One region of the Bradyrhizobium sp. CCBAU 51745 genome, then DNA from elsewhere that is predicted to be linked to it. Evidence: predicted binding sites of a transcription regulator. Region 1 holds the regulator's gene; each other region holds the start of a gene.
The links. The regulator LexA, encoded in region 1, represses DNA repair genes until DNA is damaged. The targets are predictions, from matches to a motif close to TGTTCNNNNTGTGTTCNG.
Positions count from the first base shown of each region.

Region 2: the regulator LexA is predicted to act here: its motif matches at 1,832-1,849, upstream of XH98_RS28390 (ribonuclease T2).
Region 3: the regulator LexA is predicted to act here: its motif matches at 1,535-1,552, upstream of XH98_RS24165 (single-stranded DNA-binding protein).

Region 1 is NZ_LBJP01000070.1:35,890-39,160, forward strand. Features, by position in the region: gene XH98_RS17235 (molybdopterin molybdotransferase MoeA) at 16-1,227, shown strand; gene lexA (transcriptional repressor LexA) at 1,403-2,104, shown strand; gene XH98_RS17245 (hypothetical protein) at 2,290-2,493, shown strand; gene XH98_RS17250 (hypothetical protein) at 2,686-3,120, shown strand; gene XH98_RS17255 (ComEC/Rec2 family competence protein) at 3,210-3,271, opposite strand, start outside.
Region 2 is NZ_LBJP01000087.1:103,595-106,865, reverse strand. Features, by position in the region: gene XH98_RS28395 (23S rRNA (adenine(2030)-N(6))-methyltransferase RlmJ) at 64-924, opposite strand; gene XH98_RS28390 (ribonuclease T2) at 1,085-1,786, opposite strand; gene XH98_RS28385 (hypothetical protein) at 1,919-2,380, opposite strand; gene XH98_RS28380 (hypothetical protein) at 2,563-2,868, shown strand; gene XH98_RS28375 (DUF3617 domain-containing protein) at 3,045-3,271, shown strand, end outside.
Region 3 is NZ_LBJP01000083.1:91,745-95,015, forward strand. Features, by position in the region: gene XH98_RS24155 (outer membrane protein) at 1-271, opposite strand, end outside; gene XH98_RS24160 (outer membrane protein) at 506-1,270, opposite strand; gene XH98_RS24165 (single-stranded DNA-binding protein) at 1,694-2,191, shown strand; gene XH98_RS24170 (hypothetical protein) at 2,291-2,470, shown strand; gene gyrA (DNA gyrase subunit A) at 2,638-3,271, shown strand, end outside.

The sequences.
Region 1 (3,271 bases):
TTGCGGGAGTTCGCCGTGGCCCTGATGCCGGTTTCCGATGCGCTTGCCGCCGTGCTCGCCGGTGCGGAGCCTTTGGCTGAGGAAATGATCGCTCTGGATCAGGCCTTCCATCGCGTGCTCGCGCGGGACGTCGCGGCGCGCCGGACGCAGCCGCCCGAGGCGATGTCAGCGATGGATGGTTATGCCGTTCGCGCGGCTGATGCTGCGAAGGTTGATGCGCAGCTCACGGTGGTCGGCGAGGTTGCAGCCGGCCGCCCATTTGCAGGAACGGTCGGTGCCGGCGAAGCTGTCCGGATCTTCACCGGCGGCGTCGTTCCCGCCGGCGCCGATGCGGTCGTGATCCAGGAGGACACCATCGCGGACGGCAAGCGCATCACGATCAAGGAAGCTGCCCTCACCGGGCGGCACATTCGCCCCGCCGGGATCGACTTCCGCGAGGGCGACGTGCTCCTGCGCAAGGGCGCACGGCTGACCGATCGGGACCTTGCGCTCGCCGCGGGCATGAACCATCCGCAGCTGAGCGTTCATCGCCGTCCTAAGGTCGCGATTCTCGCAACCGGCGACGAGCTTGTGATGCCGGGCTCGACACCCGGCCCCGGCCAGATCGTCTATTCCAATGGCTACGCCCTGCACGCCCTCGCCCGCAGCGAGGGTGCCGACACCATCGATCTCGGCGTCGCCGCCGACACGCTTGCCGCCACCACCTCGGGCATCCGCCGCGCCCGCGAATCCGGCGCCGACATCCTGATCACGACCGGCGGAGCGTCTGTCGGTGACCACGATCTGGTGCAGCAGGCGCTTCGGCACGAAGGTATCTCGATGGCGTTCTGGAAGATCGCGATGCGGCCGGGCAAGCCGATGATGAACGGGCAGCTCGGGCCGATGCGCGTCATCGGCCTGCCCGGCAATCCCGTGTCATCCTACGTCTGCGGCTTCCTGTTTCTGGTGCCGCTGATTCGCGCGCTGTCGGGCCGCTCAATGATTCATCATCGCCGCGAACGCGCCGTGCTCGGTCGCGACCTCGGGGCCAATGACCAGCGCGAGGATTATCTGCGTGCGCGTCTGGAGACGCGGGACGACGGCACGCTCGTCGCTCTTCCCGTCAACCACCAGGATTCCTCACTGTTGGCGAATCTCGCTGCGGCACAGGCACTTCTCGTGCGCGCGCCGTTCGCACCGAGGGCCGCTTCCGGCACGCCTTGCGAGGTGTTGCGACTGCCGGAGTGAGCGCGCCGACGCAACCGTCCCGCGAACTTTGTCGCGTTCACGGTAAATTAAGCAGTTGCGGAACATGTATCGAACATATAGTGTCCGTTCATGATTTGTTTCGAGCATGTAGCGGCTTACTGCTGAATTCAGCGTCTGGGAATCGAGCGACATCGTCAGGGGGATTTTGGTCGAGATGTTAACGCGCAAACAATACGAGCTCCTGCGGTTCATCAGCGAGCGATTGAAGGAAAGCGGCGTGCCGCCCTCCTTCGACGAGATGAAGGATGCGCTCGACCTGCGCTCCAAGTCGGGCATCCATCGCCTGATCACTGCGCTCGAGGAGCGCGGCTTCATCCGCCGCCTGCCCAACCGGGCCCGCGCCATCGAAGTGATCAAGCTGCCTGAACTCCAGGCGGCTGCCGGCAGCCGTCGCGGCTTCACGCCGAGCGTCATCGAGGGCAATCTCGGCAAGGTGCACACGATGTCGAGCCCGCCCGTCGATGAGGGCGAACGCCCTGTCGCAGTTCCCGTGATGGGCCGGATCGCGGCCGGTACGCCGATCGAGGCCTTGCAGACGCGCAGCCACACCATCAGCGTCCCGCCCGACATGCTCGGCGCGGGCGAGCACTACGCGCTCGAAGTCCGCGGTGATTCCATGGTCGATGCCGGCATTCTCGATGGCGACATGGCGCTGATCCAGCGCAACGAGAGCTGCGACACCGGCGATATCGTGGTGGCCCTGATCGACGACGAGGAAGCCACGCTCAAGCGTTTCCGCCGCCGCGGCGCCTCGATCGCGCTCGAGCCGGCAAACGCCGCCTACGAGGTCCGGATCCTGCCGCCCAACCGGGTCAAGATCCAGGGCAAGCTGATCGGGCTGTACCGCAAATACTGAACGCGGCGCACGTCGCCACCTGGCAAGCACGCCCTCAAGATCGGAGCGGACGATTGTCCGCTCCGGCTGGTTGGTTTTTCTGGTTTTGCACTGATTATCCGGCCACCTCTCCCGCGCTACATCCCCGGCACGCCATGACGAAGCACGCATCGCTTCGCAGGCCTTGCGAGACCGAGGAGACCGCCATGCGCAAGATTATTCTGAGCACCGTCGCGATCGCGCTGATCGCAATATCAGCGTCGCAAACCTTCGCTGCGCAGCCGCAGCATCACGTTCGCAGGGCGCCACAGGCGACGAACGAACAATTCCGCAGTGCCCGCAACGCCGTCGGGCAACAGGCGCAGCCGGCCTGGCCTTATTCGGGTTGGTCGGCACCGGCTGGGCGCTAACGAAGAAGCTCTCGGAATGCACGGAAGCAGTCTTTGTTCCTCGGATGTCTGAAAAAGAAATTGTGATGGCAGCCTGCAGACTCAAGCCGCAGATTTGCCCCCAACATGGCATATGATCGCAGGCTTCCACTCTGATAGAGGCCTGCGCCTCAGAAGAGGCGCGGGTGCTCTATCGCTGATGAGGAGCACCCGATGTGTGACTATAGCTTGCATGCCGTCGCGACGCGTCCCGCAGAGGTCGGCGAGACGATCGTCACGACAACCTTCCGCGGCACCTCGACGCGCGGCTTCGCCTCCGAAGCCGACATGTCGGTCGCGGTCTGCCTGCTGCCGGGAACGGAGCTCGCCTTCGCCGACAACGTCCGCTACGACAACAGGTGGATCTGGACGCGCACCATCAATTCGCGCGTCGGCAAGTTCGGCAAGGTCGATCCGCACATTCCCGATCGTCATCACGACGCGATCGAATTCCCCGATGGCAAATACGTGCTGGTGACCCAGCTCGTCGAAGGCCAGCGCGCAACCGTGCTGCAACTGCCGGTGACCCAGCCGCTCGGTGAGCGCGAGCACAAGCCGCAAGTTGTCGCCGACAGACAGCCGACACCTCCGGGCCTGCCGATCGGTTGAACCGGCCAAAATTGGGCATGATCTCCGCGCAAACGCGTTTTCGCGTTTGTCGCGCCGGAGAACCGCTCCGCGCTTGTCCGGATCATGCCTCAATCCTCGGCCTGAAGGTCGGCCTCGGACGGTGTTGCGTCCTTGGCGCGCGGAGCTGCGG
Region 2 (3,271 bases), on a different contig from region 1:
ATAATACGGTTCTCTGCAGATTGACTACCGCTACTGCATATTTTTCCCATGAATGCCGGGGTGTTACGGCCTCGGCACCTCCAACCGGTATCTGGCAGCCCCGCCCTGGCCGAGTGGCATTTCCAGCTCGGGCAGGATCGTCCTGAGCTCGCCTTGCAGCGTGTAGGGCGGATTGACAATCAGAAGTCCTGTCGAGGTGAGGGCCGCGCCATCAAGTTGCGGCGCGACGCTGAATTCGAGGCGGAGACATTTTCCAGGCGTCTTTGCTGCAGCTGCGGTGCGCGCCACGTCTTGCGCCAGCGTATCGGTGGCGCGCCTGGACTTGGCGGGATACCAGATCACATAGATACCGGTCGGCCATTTCGCGAAGGCCGTGGAGAAGGCTTCACTCAGCCTTTCGAACTCGTCTTTCGCCTCGAAGGGCGGGTCGATCAGCACCAGCCCGCGCCGCTCCTTCGGCGGCACGAAAGCCGGCAGCGCCATCCAGCCGTCGAGATCGACCACGCGCGCCTGTTCGTCGCGCCGCAGCACGTCGATCAGCGCCTTGCGGGCTCTCGGCTCGAGCTCGCAGGCCACGAGGCGGTCCTGCGGCCGCATCAGGCCGCGGGCGATCAGGGGCGAGCCCGGATAGGCCTTGAGCTCGCCCTTCGGATTGAAGGCGCGAACGATGTCCATGTAGGGCTTGGTCAGGGCCACTGTCTCGTTCGACAGGCGCGCCTGCATCAGCCGAGCGATTCCCGTCAGCCACTCGCCGCTGCGGCGCGCCTCGTCGCTGTCGAGATCATAGAGGCCAGCACCCGCATGGGTGTCGATGACCCGGAAGGCGGCCGGCTTGTCCTGCAAATAGGTGAGAATACGCGCCAGCACGATGTGCTTGATGACATCGGCGAAGTTGCCGGCGTGAAAGGCGTGGCGGTAGTTCATGGGGGAGAGTTACGACATCGCGCGATGAAAGTAACTGTTGTCATTCCGGGGCGGTGCGACAGCACCGAACCCGGAATCCATTTCGCCACCGGCAATGCGGCCCAGATGGATTCCGGGCTCGCGCTTCGCGCGCCCCGGAATGACGATCTGAAGACCGATCCTACCCACCCCTGATCGGCGGCATTGTCACCTGGTCGCGGCGGCAGCTGCGGCGTTCGAGCTCCTCGCAGGCGCGGAATTGCAGGTCCTTGCTGAGGCAGATGCGAACCTCGGAGAGCCGGGTCCGGTTGCAGGTGACCGAGACGGCTGCGTTGCTCAGGCCCGGATTGGCCTTGATGAAGGCTTCTTCGACCTCGCCGGGGGCCACCGTCTTGGCCTGCGACAGGTCAAGATACTCGGGCGGAATCTTGATCGCGGCGCGCGCCTTGCGGATCGTCTCGAAATAGTTGCGGCCGTCGAGCCCGGAGCAGGTGCCGTGCTTGTCCCACTCGTTGAAGATCAGGCCTGGCGCGGGCATCAGATCGAGCATCGAGGAGACGATGTTGCGGTTCAGCCGCGGTGACGGCCGTTGGCAATATTCCGGAAAGCCGCTCTCGTATTGCGGCCACAGCCCGTGCACCACAAAGGAATAGGGCCGTCCCTCGCACTGGATGTTCGAACGCCCGCCGCTGCGACCGCGCTCTGCCGCTTCCTCGCAGAAGGACGGTGACCACGACAGTGACAGCACATAGAAGTCGAACTCGCCGGGCGCGTTCTGCCGCTTGTCCTGGGCTCTCGCGCCACCCGCCAGCGAAACCAGCGCCGCCGCAAGGGTCAGCGAGATCAGGAGGCGGGAGAACGAATGCAATCTAAAATAAAACATGGCAACGCCCCTCAACTAGACTGTGCAATCAGCCTAGCAGCCGCCTAGAACATTTCAAGAACAAATTTCGAGCGACCCGCGCAGGCCGCTTGATCGGGCCGAATCAGGCGCCTCGGTTTAAGGCTCTTCAGTTCAAGGCTTGGCGGCGCGGCAGGAGGGATTGTAGGCCCAGTTGCGGTCGAGCCCGACCACGCACCATTCGACACCCTGGCCGTAACCGGCAAAGCCGCCATCCTCGATGATCGAGAAGTGCACCCGGCGCATCTTGCCGTCAGTGAGCATGGCCTCGCCGGTGCAGTAGCGGCGCGGAATGTTGTCCGATGCCCAGGGGCGGAAGGCGGTCTCGTGAACGTTCGAAAATCCCGTGATCTGCAGCGGCGAATTCCAGAACGAGCTTTCCTTCTCCCAGAACTGGGTCGAGATCGTCGGCAGCGCCTTGTCGCATTCGGCAACGCGGCCGTCGTAGCGCGGTCCGCTCAGCCAGAAGTTCAGCTCGAGCGGATTGGCCGCCTTGGCCTCACCGAGCGACAGCGCTCCGAACATGAGGCCGAGGACGGCGGCAAAGCGGAACGATTTCGGGGAGGGGGCGCGCATGGGCAATCCGGACAGCTGGTCTTGCGGAGGCTGGACGGTGCCGCGAAGGCCGGGAGAGGTCAAGTGCAGCGCGGCAACACTCGGCCAGGAGTTGATCACAACGTCGCATCCGGCAGGCCTTCCGTTCTTTTCACCGCCGCGCCCGCACCGTAAGCTGGGGCCAACCAATCGGAGTGACGGGAATGCGAATCATTGCGGCTGCGGGCCTTCTTGCCAGCCTGGTTGTCTCGGGGATGATGGCGAGCCAGTCGGCGCGCGCCGATATCCTGCCGGTGCCGCCGTTCAAGGGCAACGACACCGGCGGCATCATCGCCTATTCGATGGCGACGCAGGTCGATGCGCGTCAGGTCGCGGTCGATCACTGCGCGCGCTATGGCAAGGTGGCGAAATTCCTCGCAGTGCAGGCCTATGAGGGCGGCTACATCTCGTTTTCCTGCCGCTGGGTGCCCTATGGCGCTGCCGACCGGCCGATCCGCACGCTCTACTAAGGCGCGTTCGAAACGCTAAAGCATGATCCGGAAAGGTGTGAAGCGGTTTTCCCTCGCGACATCAGCGGAACGCGTTTGCGCGGAGATCATGCTCAAACAAACAGCTAAAGCGCGATGACGATTCAACCCAATCTCATCGCGCCTTAGCCACGACGTCTCAGCCGGGAGTCTCTCCTATGACGCGCAAGCTTGCTTTGCTCGGATCAGTCGCTTGTTTTTTGGTGTCGGCAGGAAGCGCCTTGGCCGACGATCTGCCGGTGCGCAAGGCCGGCCTCTGGGAAATGAAGATGGCCAGGTCAGGCTCGGCGATGCCGGAGATGACCATGCAGCATTGCACCGACGAGAGCGTCGACAAGGAGATGGCCAACAACGTTTCCCCGATGGCCAAGCAGATTTGCTCCAA
Region 3 (3,271 bases), on a different contig from region 1:
AGGCGCCATCGGCCTCGACACCGAACACGACGTTGCCGGTCTGCCAGTTGTAGCCGGCGGTGCCGCCGACGAAGCCACCCTTCATCTTCGGGTCGCCAGAAGCAGCTTCCCAGGCGCCGCCACCGACGATACCGAGATAGAAGCCGGTCCAGTCGTAGACCGAGGCCACGGCCACGGGAGCCTTGGTGTAGGGGCGCGCCGCCAGATCGGCAGCCGAAGCGGCGCCGGTGAGGGCGATCAGAGCGGCCGAAGCCAACAAAACCTTCTTCATTTTCAACTTATCCCAGTCCCAGTTTCTGTTGTTGCCTTCCGCAAGATCGGAAGGGCATCGGACGCTGTGGTCCAACTGGTGCCGTGCTTACACCACCAAAGCTGCAAGTTGCGTCTCTCAAAAGCCACAACAAATACAAAATGTAAGACCGGCTGACCCATGGTTCCCGTCGGGAACAGAAAAGCGAAAGGCCGGCGCGAGGCCGGCCTTTGTTCTCAAACGATTTCAGGTGGATCAGTATTTCGCGATGACCGGGCCGCCCCAGCGATAATTGAGGCGGACAAGACCCATGTCGACATTCTGGCTGATGCGATCGGTCTGGAATGCGGTGCCACCGGGCGCGTTGAGCGTCAGAGTCCTGCTGCCCAGGAAGACGTGGTCGTACTCAACGCCCACCGACCAGTTCGGCGCGAAGCCGAACTCGAGGCCGGCGCCAACCGTGCCGCCCCAGCGGTTGTCGCTGGCCGAGGCGAGCAGGGTGCCGGCTCCGGCGAATCCGGGCGCGGTGTAGATATTGAACTTGTCGGCGACCACGGCACCGCCGCCCTTCACGTAGAACAGCACGTTGTTCCAGGCGTAGCCAATCTGGCCCGTGATCAGGCCGAAGGCGTCGATCTTCGAGCGGTTGCGTTGGGTCGGGATGAGGGTGCTGACATTGTCGCCGGAGAAGTCGGCCCAGTTGCCCTGGCCTTCGAGGCCGAACACCCAGTTGGCCGATTGCCAGCGATAACCGATCTGGCCGCCAACCGTGCCGCCAGTGGCATTGTGGCAACCCTCGCCGAACAGGGTGCCGGTGGTCGGTGCGACGAAGTCCCAGCATTTGTGGCTCGATCCGCCGCCGCCGTTGATGCCGATGTAGAAGCCGCTCCAGTCGTAGATGGTGGCGACCATCGGCGGCGGCGCCTTGGTGTAGGGACGTGCCGCAAGATCGGCAGCACTCGCCGGTGCTGACAAGCCCAAGGCAACAATACCAATTGTACCAAACAGAATTTTCTTCATTGCAGTCTCCCCAGTGTCGTCCGCTCCAGAAGTCCCCTGAAGCGGTCAATCAGGCGCGACGCCCATCATTGAACCAATTCCGACTCAACCGTAGTCCAACCGGGCGGCCGAGTCCGTCTCTGGAATGCAACAGTCGCCAGGCAATTGATCTGGGCGTAACCTAATGAATGTTAATCATTTTTTTTCCTGCGCCGGTTCCAATTCATGGCGGCGTGCATAGCGGCATGAGTCGCTGTTTGCACGCTTGGGTCGCGCTATTTCGAGAGGAACAAATCTGGAACGAATGTTCGATCGATGCTATATGTGGGGATAACCGAGGGTGTGCCGGGCCGATCGGCCCCTGTAAGCGTATAGGGTCGGCTTAACAGGCGGCGGCGCGGGCGCGCCTTCGAAATTCAGTGGCATTTGGAGTGGAGAGCGGCGATGGCGGGAAGCGTCAACAAGGTCATTCTGGTCGGAAATCTCGGCAAGGATCCGGAAATCCGCCGCACCCAGGACGGGCGGCCGATCGCGAATCTGAGCATCGCGACGTCCGAGACCTGGCGCGACAAGAACACCGGCGAGCGCAAGGAGAAGACCGAGTGGCATCGTGTCGTGATCTTCTCCGAGCCGCTTTGCAAGATCGTCGAACAGTATCTGAAGAAGGGCGCCAAGGTTTACGTCGAGGGCGCGCTACAGACCCGCAAGTACACCGACCAGAGCGGCGTCGAGAAGTATTCGACCGAGGTCGTGCTGCAGGGATTCAACTCGACCCTGACGATGCTCGACGGCCGCGGCGGTGGCGGAGGAGGCGGCAGCTTCGGCGATGAGGGTGGCGGCGATTTCGGCTCGTCCGGTCCGGTCAGCAGCGCACCGCGTCGCCCCGTGGCCGCTGGCGGCGGCGGCCGCAACAACGACATGGACGACGATATCCCGTTCTAGGCCAAGCGGGTTTTTGCGCCGCCTTTGCCTCGCTCGCCTAAAGAGGCAGATTTTCTTACCAATTGGCGGGCCAAGCTCGGCTTTCCGGGCTGGCCTGATGTGTTGCCTCAAATTCACGTCGTGCCTGGTCTGCCGCTCGCGGTCTGGCGGGCGCATACCCACCTCGTGACCGATCACCGGCGGATCATGATCCTGATGTTTGCAGGCGCGCTGGTGGTGGCGGGACTGTTCACGCTGCTGCCCGGGCGCATCATGCACCACGTGGTTTTCGGGACTTGAGCGCTGGTTCCCGGCGGCTCACCGAGACCACGCCCCTGATGGTGCCGAGCTGGGCGTAAGCCTCTGGAAAAACAGTCGGAAAAAGCGCTGTCCTGCCCCCCGCAAGGGTGGTTATCGGGGCCTCGATGCGCTATATGATTCCCAGATAAACCTCACCGGATTCCCCCTTGGCTGACGACGACAACAAGCCCGGCGACCAGCCGGCGCAACCCTCGGACATTCGCCCCGTCTCGATCTACGAGGAGATGAAAAAGTCCTACCTCGATTACGCCATGAGCGTGATCGTGTCGCGGGCGCTGCCTGATGCGCGCGACGGGTTGAAGCCCGTGCACCGCCGCATCCTGTTCTCCATGAACGAGGAAGGCTACACGCCCGACAAGAAGCACAAGAAGTCGGCCGGTATCGTCGGCGACGTCATGGGCCAATACCATCCGCATGGTGACCAGGCGATCTATGACGCGCTGGTGCGCATGGCGCAGCCTTTCTCGATGCGCGAGCTGCTGGTGGACGGGCAGGGCAATTTCGGCTCGGTCGACGGCGATCCGCCGGCGGCGATGCGCTACACCGAGTCGCGGCTGACCAAGATCGCGCTCAAGCTGCTCGACGACATCGACAACGAGACGGTCGACTTCCAGGACAACTATGACGGTTCGACCAAGGAACCCGTGGTCCTGCCGGCGCGGTTCCCCAACCTGCTGGTCAACGGTGCGGGTGGCATTGCGGTCGGCATGGCCACCAACATCCCGCCGCACAATCTCGGCGAGGTCATCGACGCCTGCCTGGCGCTGGTCGACAATCCGT